2 regions of the Stenotrophomonas sp. CCNWLW162 genome follow, and region 2 is predicted to be linked to the other one. Evidence: riboswitches for the same ligand, from Rfam matches in the RefSeq annotation. Region 2 holds a riboswitch; the other holds the start of a gene.
What was found. Region 2 has a riboswitch for cobalamin ahead of V9K93_RS17315 (epoxyqueuosine reductase QueH). Riboswitches for the same ligand answer to the same signal wherever they lie in the genome.
Positions count from the first base shown of each region.

Region 1: another riboswitch for cobalamin. It lies ahead of btuB (TonB-dependent vitamin B12 receptor); the one in region 2 lies ahead of V9K93_RS17315 (epoxyqueuosine reductase QueH).

Region 1 covers NZ_JBBCBL010000003.1:574,876-579,081, reverse strand. The annotation lists gene gph (phosphoglycolate phosphatase) at 1-253, shown strand, start outside; gene btuB (TonB-dependent vitamin B12 receptor) at 345-2,186, opposite strand; cobalamin riboswitch at 2,301-2,523, opposite strand; gene V9K93_RS11365 (histidine phosphatase family protein) at 2,656-3,234, shown strand; gene V9K93_RS11360 (TfoX/Sxy family protein) at 3,326-3,688, opposite strand; gene V9K93_RS11355 (GAF domain-containing protein) at 3,685-4,167, opposite strand.
Region 2 covers NZ_JBBCBL010000007.1:49,098-53,303, forward strand. The annotation lists gene V9K93_RS17310 (patatin-like phospholipase family protein) at 1-1,305, opposite strand, end outside; cobalamin riboswitch at 1,460-1,674, shown strand; gene V9K93_RS17315 (epoxyqueuosine reductase QueH) at 1,836-2,522, shown strand; gene pncA (bifunctional nicotinamidase/pyrazinamidase) at 2,578-3,204, shown strand; gene purU (formyltetrahydrofolate deformylase) at 3,326-4,177, opposite strand.

The DNA.
Region 1 (4,206 bases), on a different contig from region 2:
ACTGGGCGGCGATTCGCTGCCGCAGCGCAAGCCCAGTGGTGAACCGCTGCGGCACATCGCCGCGCACTTCGGCCTGGCCGTGGGGCAGTGCCTGATGGTGGGTGATTCGCTGACCGACTACCGCGCCGCCGAAGATGCCGGCATGCCGATCGCGCTGGTGCGCTACGGCTACCCGCGCGGCCTGGACCTGGCCACTGCGCATGCGGTGGCGGTGATCGACGACCTGCGTGAACTGCCGGGGTTGCAGGGCTGATTCAACGGATAACGCCGGTCGCCGGGCGGTAACCCGGGCCGACGCAATGGGTAGTGCCGGCCAGCGGCCGGCACTACCATGAACGTTGCGCTCACTTCGGCTGGTAACGCACGCTCAACTGGTACTCGCGACCGGGCTGGTTGAACCACGCCACGGTCTCGTAGCTGCGGTCGAACACGTTGGCGGCACGCGCCAGCAGCGACCACGATGGCGTCAGCGCGTACTCGGCGCGCAGGTCCAGCGTGCCGTAGCCGCCCACCTTCACTCTGTTCGCCGCGTCGTCATAGCGCTTGCCCGCACCCTGCACGGTCAGGCCGGCGCGGAAATCGCCGAAGCGGCGGTCGATGTCCAGGCGTGCGGTCTGTTGCGCGCGGCGTGGCAGCCAGTTGTCGAACTGGGTGCTGCCGTGGGTGCGGTTGCGCGGGTCGGTGTAGCTCAGCTGCGCATTGATGTCGAAACCGGCCAGCAGCACGCCACCGGTCAGTTCGGCGCCACGGATGCGCGCCTTCTCCACCTGCTGCATTTTCATCGTGAATGCATCGTAGGTGATCAGATCATCGATGCGCGTTTCGTACACGTCCAGGCCCCAATGCCAGCCCTGGCCCTGCTGCGAAACACCGAGGTTGGCGCTCTTGGACTTTTCCGGGTTCAACGTCGGCACGCCGCTCCACGGGTCGTACAGGTCGCTGAAGGTCGGTGCCTTGAACGCCGTGCCGTAGCTGGCATTGACGCGCAGGCCGTGGCCCAGTTCCATGGCCCAGCCAACGCTGCCGGTGGCGTGATTGCCGAACTGCTGGTTGTCGTCGTTGCGTGCGCTGGCCTGCAGCTGATGGCGGCCGAAGCGGCCCTGGTACTGCACGAACACGCCGGTGTTGCGGCGGCTGTCGACGAGGTAGCCGGCACTGCTGCCATCCAGGTTGTCTTCGCTCCAGTCCACGCCGGCACTCAGCAGCTGGCCCTCGGCCAGGCCGAAATCACCCTGCAGCGAGGCGCTGTTGCGATGGGTCTGCGCACTGCCGAACACACCCGGTGCGCCGAAGTTGTCCGACTCGTTGTCGCTGCGGCCGACATTGGCGGTGAATGCCAGGCGTTCGGACGGGGTGTAGCGCACCTTGCCGGCCAGCACCTGCTGGCGGGTTTCGGAGTAGTTGTAGTAACCGTCGTAGTGGTTCTTGCCGTCGGCGCGCAGTGCGCTGCCTTCCACGGTCCACTGGTCGTTGAAGCTGTAGCCACCGCGCAGGCTCTTGGACAGGTTGCGGTAACCGTCGCGGTCGTGTTCGTCGGCAAAGCAGCCGGCGAACAGCGTAGCCGAGCCGCGGCAGGCATCAATGCCGTCGGAGTGCTGGTAGGCGATGTCGGCGCCGAACCAGCCGCGCTCGGTACCACCGCCGATGCCGCCGCTGGCTTCGCGCAGGCCGTTGCTGCCGCCACCGAGCTGGAAGTGCGGGGCGAAGTCGCCCTGGTTGCGGCGGGTGAAGATCTGGATCACGCCGCCGATGGCATCGGCACCGTACAGGCTTGACTGCGGGCCGCGTACGATTTCGACGCGTTCGATCTGCGCCAGTGGCAGGTCCTGGTACATGGCCAGGCCGAGGTCGGCACTGTTGATGCGCACGCCATCGACCAGCACCACGGTGTGGCCCGAGTTGGTGCCGCGCAGGAACAGCGAGCTCTGCTTGCCGAGGCCGCCGGAGTTGGTCAGGTTGATGCCGGCACGGCCGCGCAGCAGTTCCTGCAGCGAGGTGGCCTGGCTGGATTCGATCTGCGCGCGGTCGATCACCTGCGCCGGCGCGATGCTGTCCTGCAGGGCGATGGGGGTGCGGGTGGCGGTGACCAGGATCTGGTCGAGCGCGGTGGTGTCATCGGCGGCCTGGGCCAGCGCGGGCAGGGCGGCCAGCACGGCCAGGGACAGCATTCGGGACTGCAGCTTCATGGGGGACTCCAGGTGCCACGCACGCCCGCGTGGCGAAGGGGAGGAGCCGCGAAGGCTGGCACGCGCCGATGCCGCAGCACAGGCCGCGTCATCCAGCGCCATGCCCACCGCATCGCGACCTGAGGCTTCCGGGCCGGTCTCCGGGCTTGCCGCCAGGTGGCGCGAGGCCACCGTCCAGGCGCCTTCCCATGCCTGCGGCACAGTGGCGGTCTTGCCTGGAACTGACGTGCTTACCGTTGCGGGGGCAGCGCCGGCATGGCGTGGAATCACGCGTCACCGGCTTCCCGTTTCAACCTGCCGGCCATGGCCGCAGGTCACCTGGAAGTGCGCGCAGTCTACGGCATCGCAGGCAGCGCGTAGCGTCGAGCTTGCTCGACTGCCCTTAGAATGGCCCCTCAGATCCCGTGGTGCAGTTGCCGATGTCCGCCCGTTTTCCGTTGTACCTGCGTCGCCCGCATGGGACGCACGCATGATCCTCGACCTGGTCCGCCACGCCGGCAATGGTCGCGATGAATTCCTTGATGGCCGCAGCGATCCGCCGCAGCTGGCCCGCCTGCCACAGGAACTGGTCGAGGCCTACGGCGGGCTTCCCTGGGAGCGGGTGATCAGCTCGCCGCGGCTGCGCTCGCTGCACACTGCCATGGCACTGGCCACCCCGCGCGGGCTGGACGTGGACGCGGACGAGGAATGGGAAGAACTGGATTTCGGTGATTGGGACGGGCAGTCGCTGTTCGACCTGCCGGAGGATGCACTGGCGGCCTTCCACGCAGATCCGCATGCGTACCCACCGCCGAACGGTGAAAGCTGGGGCCACTTCGAGCGGCGCATCGCGCGCGCGCTGGATCGCCTGCTCGATGATGACGATCCGGTGCCGACGCTGGTGGTCAGCCATGGCGGCCCGCTGCGCATGGTGCTGTCGCAGGTCTGTGGCCTGCCGATGTCGCTGTGCTGGGCCCTGCGCATCGACCACGGCACCCGCCTGCGGGTGCGGCTGGAACGCGGTGAGGTAGGTCTGGTGGGCGAGCTGCTGGAGCTGCAGCAGCCCTGATCTAACTCACCGGGCATGGCCCGGCGCTACCGATCCCGCATCACAGTGGTAGTGCCGGCCGCTGGCCGGCATCCCCAGGAACGCGGAGGCTTCAATCCTCGTCGGCGTGCTCGGCCACGCTGTCTTCCGCGTCATCATCGGTGTCGAAGCGCTGCTCATGCACCGGGCCCGAGGCCGGGCCGGCCGCTTTCAACGGATGTGCGGCAATGCGCGCCTCATAGTCCTGTACCAGCGCCTCGCGCTGCGGCTCGCTCAGTTCCTGCCAATGGCGGTCCAGCAGTGCGCCTTCCAGCGAGTACAGCAGGTTCAGGCTGGGCTTGAAGCCTGCGCGCTTGACCTTGACGAAGGCGCCCACGGCACCAATCGCAACCAGGTCTTCGCGGCTGCGCAGGCCGACCTGGCGCAGCCACGCCGCACTCTTCGGGCCGATGTTGCGCAGCTTCGGTGCGCTCATCCCAGCGCCTCGACGAACACGCGGGCGATGGCTTCCAGGCCGGCCTGGTCGTCGGCATCGAAGCGGCCGACCTTGGGGCTGTCGATGTCGAACACGCCGATCAGTTCATCGCCACGCAGCAACGGCACCACCAGTTCCGAGCGCGAGGCCGAATCGCAGGCGATGTGGCCGGGGAAGGCATCGACATCATCCACGCGCTGGGTCACGCGCCGGCTGGCGGCGGCACCGCACACGCCCTTGTCCAGCGGGATGCGCACGCAGGCCGGCAGGCCCTGGAACGGACCGACCACCAGCTCTTTGCCGTCGTACAGGTAGAAGCCCACCCAGTTCAGGTCGGGCAGGGCGTGGTAGACCAGTGCCGAGAGGTTGGCCGCGTTGGCGATGCGGTCGGACTCGGCGTAGACCAGGCCACGGGCCTGTTCCAGCAGCTGGGCGTATTGTTCCGGCTTGCTGCCGGTAAGCGAGGCATTGGCGAACATGCCCGCAGTCTAGCAAGCGCGCCGGGCCGGCGATAATGC
Region 2 (4,206 bases):
CTGGTAGGTCCGCTGCCAACCGTGGCGGTTCTCGGTGGGCAGGAACACGGCGTGTTCCAGCGCCTGGCGGCCACTGCTGCCGTGGCTCATCTCTTCGGCATGCTGCGGGTAGACCAGATTGATGGCGAAGGTCGGCCAGCGCGGCAACGCGGCATCGAACAGGTGGATCGGGAAGTTGCTGCTGATGCCACCATCGGAGAACCAGCAGATCCGGAACGCGGTGATCACCGGGCCGCAGGTCTGCCCGGCACTGGTCAGCCCTTCCATGCTGTCGGCCACGTTCTGCCCGCCCTCATCTGCAGCCGTCGACGTCGGCTCGCAGCGACGTTCGCGACGCGAGGGCTCATGCAGCGGCACCGCGCTGATCAGCAGCGGGAAGCTGAGGCTCATGCGCGTGGCCACCAGTACCGGCAGCGACGCGCCCTGCGGCAGATGGTAGTAGTTGCGGCCTTCAACCTCGCGCGGTGGGCCGGCACGGTCGACCATCCACTGCACCACACTGGCCGGAAACAGCTGTTCGAACTCCTCGCGCAGGAACCAGAACTGCGCCCCACCCAACGGCAGCGTGCGCGGTTCGTTATGCGACACGCAGGTGGTGATCATCTGCAGGCTGATCGCATGCGGGCTGTCCGGCTCACCGGCATAGCGCGGCGCATCGTGCAGGTCGGCGAAGGTGAGCGGTGCATCCAGCGGCTTGCCTGACAACTGCTGCAGGCACTCGTGCAGCCACTCGGTCAATGCCGGATTGCGCGCGTCGCGGCCGAGGCCGCTGCACAGGCCCAGCAGATTGCGCCGCGCCACCCGCGCCACCCGCAGCGCGGCGCCGGCCACGCCGGCACCATAAGCGCACAGCAGCGACGGCAGCAGCGTGGCGGCCACGCCGCTCCAGCCACCGCCCCACCAGCCCAGGCCCAACAGCAGCGCCAGCGACACCAACACCTCCAGTGGCGCGATCTCGAACACGGCAACGGCCAGGCACAGCAGCTTGTGCGGCAGGCGGGCATTACCGGTCAGCACCACCAGCAGCCGATACGCCGCACGAGCGCCTCGCGCTGGCTGGAACAGGCTGTAGATGAAGCCGCGCCGCGACAGCTGCGCCGACACCGCCGATAACCCGCTGTAGCCTGCGTCGCCGGACAGGTGTTCACCCGCCTGCTGCCGACGATCACCGCACGCCGCTGCCGCTGCCACCGCCGCGGCGATGGCGCCGGCCGAGGTGCCGCCGATGCTCTTGAAGCGATATTCGCGGGCCAGCGCCAGTACCGCATTGGGGTACACGATGCCGCTGGTGATGCCACCTTTCATGACCAGATCGCAGTACTTCGCCGCCACGAGCCACCTCCCGTCTGTCGGTGCCCAGTATGGCAAGAGGCGCTCTCACAGCCTGAGAAACGAGCCACAGCCCTGCACTTTCATTGGGCCTTGACCATTGCCGCCAACGCGTCCACCGTGGGCATGCCGAAGGTATCCCTGCCGTGGCGTTGATGGCGGCAGGGATTTAAACGGGAATCCGGTGAAGGCGCCTTGCGCGCCCATTCCGGAGCTGCCCCGCAGCGGTGAATGGAAACGAATCCTGCCAACAGCACTGGGCTCGCGCCTGGGAAGCGGCAGGTAGTAGGTGGGCTGCGGCCCGTGTCCATCAGCCCGAATACCGGCCCCGGCCAGGGGACACGACCGTCCCCTGACTCGACCTGGAATCTCCGCGGGGAGGTTGCCGGGGCCGTCGTCGTCCTGCGCGTGCAGGCGATGCCGCCGCGCGCGTCCTTTTCACGGTATCCGGCCAGACCTGTTCACCCACGCGCTGATGCATGGGCCACCGCCGTTGCCGGCGGTCCATGCGGTACCTGACGATGACCGAGCTCCAACGCCCCACCCTGACCCTGCCCGCCGACGGCAAGCGCCTGCTGCTGCATTCGTGCTGCGCGCCCTGTTCGGGCGAAGTAATGGAGGCGATCACCGCCTCCGGGATCGACTACGCGATCTTCTTCTACAACCCCAACATCCATCCGGTGAAGGAATACGAACTGCGAAAGCAGGAAAACATCCGCTTCGCCGAACAGCACAACATTCCATTCATCGACTGCGACTACGACACGGACAACTGGTTCAGTCGTGCACGCGGCATGGAGAACGAGCCCGAGCGTGGTATCCGCTGCACGATGTGCTTCGACATGCGTTTCGAGCGCACCGCGCTGTATGCGCACGAGCACGGCTACGACACCATCAGTTCGTCGCTGGGCATTTCGCGCTGGAAGAACATGACGCAGATCAACGACTGTGGCATCCGCGCTGCATCCCGCTATGAAGGCCTGCAGTACTGGGATTACAACTGGCGCAAGGGCGGCGGCGCCAGCCGCATGGTAGAGATCAGCAAGCGCGAGCAGTTCTACCAGCAGGAATACTGCGGCTGCGTGTACTCGCTGCGCGATGCCAACCGCCACCGCCGCGAGAACGGCCGCGAACGGATCAAGATCGGCCTGCTGTACTACGGGCAGGACGCTGAGACGCCGCAGGGCGATTGACGTGTGGGCATGGGGCGGCCACGCTGGTCGCCCCTTCTGTTGTACCGGAACTGCCATGACCGCCCTGCCCGCCGATGTCGCCCTGCTGGTGATCGACCTGCAGCCGGACTTCATGCCCGGCGGTGCGCTGGCCTGCGATCAGGGCGATGCGCTGGTGGCACCGATTGCTGATCTGCTGGCGCAGCGCCGCTACGGCACCGTGGTGGCGACACAGGACTGGCACCCGGCCGACCATGCCTCGTTTGCCAGCCAGCATCCCGGCCAGCGCCCGTTCGAAACCATCCTGCTGCACGCGCAGCCGCAGACCCTGTGGCCGGACCACTGCGTGCAGGGCAGCGCGGGTGCCGCCTTGCACCCGGATGTGGACTGGACCGTGGCCGACCTTATCCTGCGCAAGGGCACCCGCCAGCAAGTGGATTCGTACAGTGCCTTCCGCGAGAACCACGGGCCCGACGGTACTCGTCCCGCCACCGGCCTGGCCGGTTGGCTGCACGAGCGTGGCATCCGCGAGGTGCACGTGTGCGGCCTGGCCCGCGACTACTGCGTGCTGTGGAGCGCGCAGGACGCGGTGAAGTCCGGCTTCCGGGTGAAATTCCTGTGGGAGCTGACCAAGCCGGTGACCGAAGCCAACGACGCGATGGTGCGCGAGGCGCTGGGCAAGGCGGGGATCGCGATTCTGTAGTTTCGACCCGGAAGGGACCGACGGTAGTGCCGGCCGCTGGCCGGCATCTGCACAGGTTCCGTGGCTGCCGGCCAGCGGCCGGCACTACCGGAGCCCGCATGTGCAGGCATTCTTGTCGGATCTACCTGAACACCACCGTGCGGTGCCCGTTGAGCAGGATGCGGTGCTCCACATGCCGGCGCACGGCGCGTGCCAGCACCAGCGATTCGGTATCGCTGCCCAGCCGCACCAGTTCGCGCGGTGCCATCGCGTGGTCCACGCGGGCCACGTCCTGTTCGATGATCGGGCCTTCGTCCAGATCCTCGGTGACGTAGTGCGCGGTGGCGCCGATGATCTTGACGCCGCGCGCGTGCGCCTGGTGGTACGGCTGCGCACCCTTGAAGCTGGGCAGGAAGCTGTGGTGGATGTTGATCGCACGACCGGCCAGGGCGCGGCACAGCGTGGGTGACAGGATCTGCATGTAGCGCGCCAGCACTACCAGGTCGATGCGCTCGCGTTCGACCAGGTCGATGATCTGCTGCTCCTGCACCGCACGCGTATCGGCGGTCACCGGCAGGTGATGGAACGGCACCTGGTAGGACGCGGCCAGCGCTGCGAAGTCGGCATGGTTGGACGCCACCGCCGCGATGTCGACCTTCAGCTGGCCGCTGTGGGCGCGGAACAGCAGGTCGTTGAGGCAGTGCCCCTGCTTGCTGACCAGCACCAGCAATCGTGCGCGGCGTCGGCCATCGTGCAGTTGCCAGTCCATGCCGAAGCCGGCGGCGAGCGTAGCCATGGCGGCGTGTACGGTCTCCAACGGCAGGCTGGCATCGCGGTCGAAGTGCACGCGCAGGAAGAAGCGGCCGCTTTCCTCGTCGCCGAACTGCTGGGCGTCGAGGATGTTGCAGCCGTGGTCGAACAACAGGCCGGACACGCGGTAGACGATGCCGGTACGGTCGGGGCAGGACAGGGTGAGGATGGAATCGGGGCGCATCTTCCGAGTGTAGGGCAGCGACATGCCTG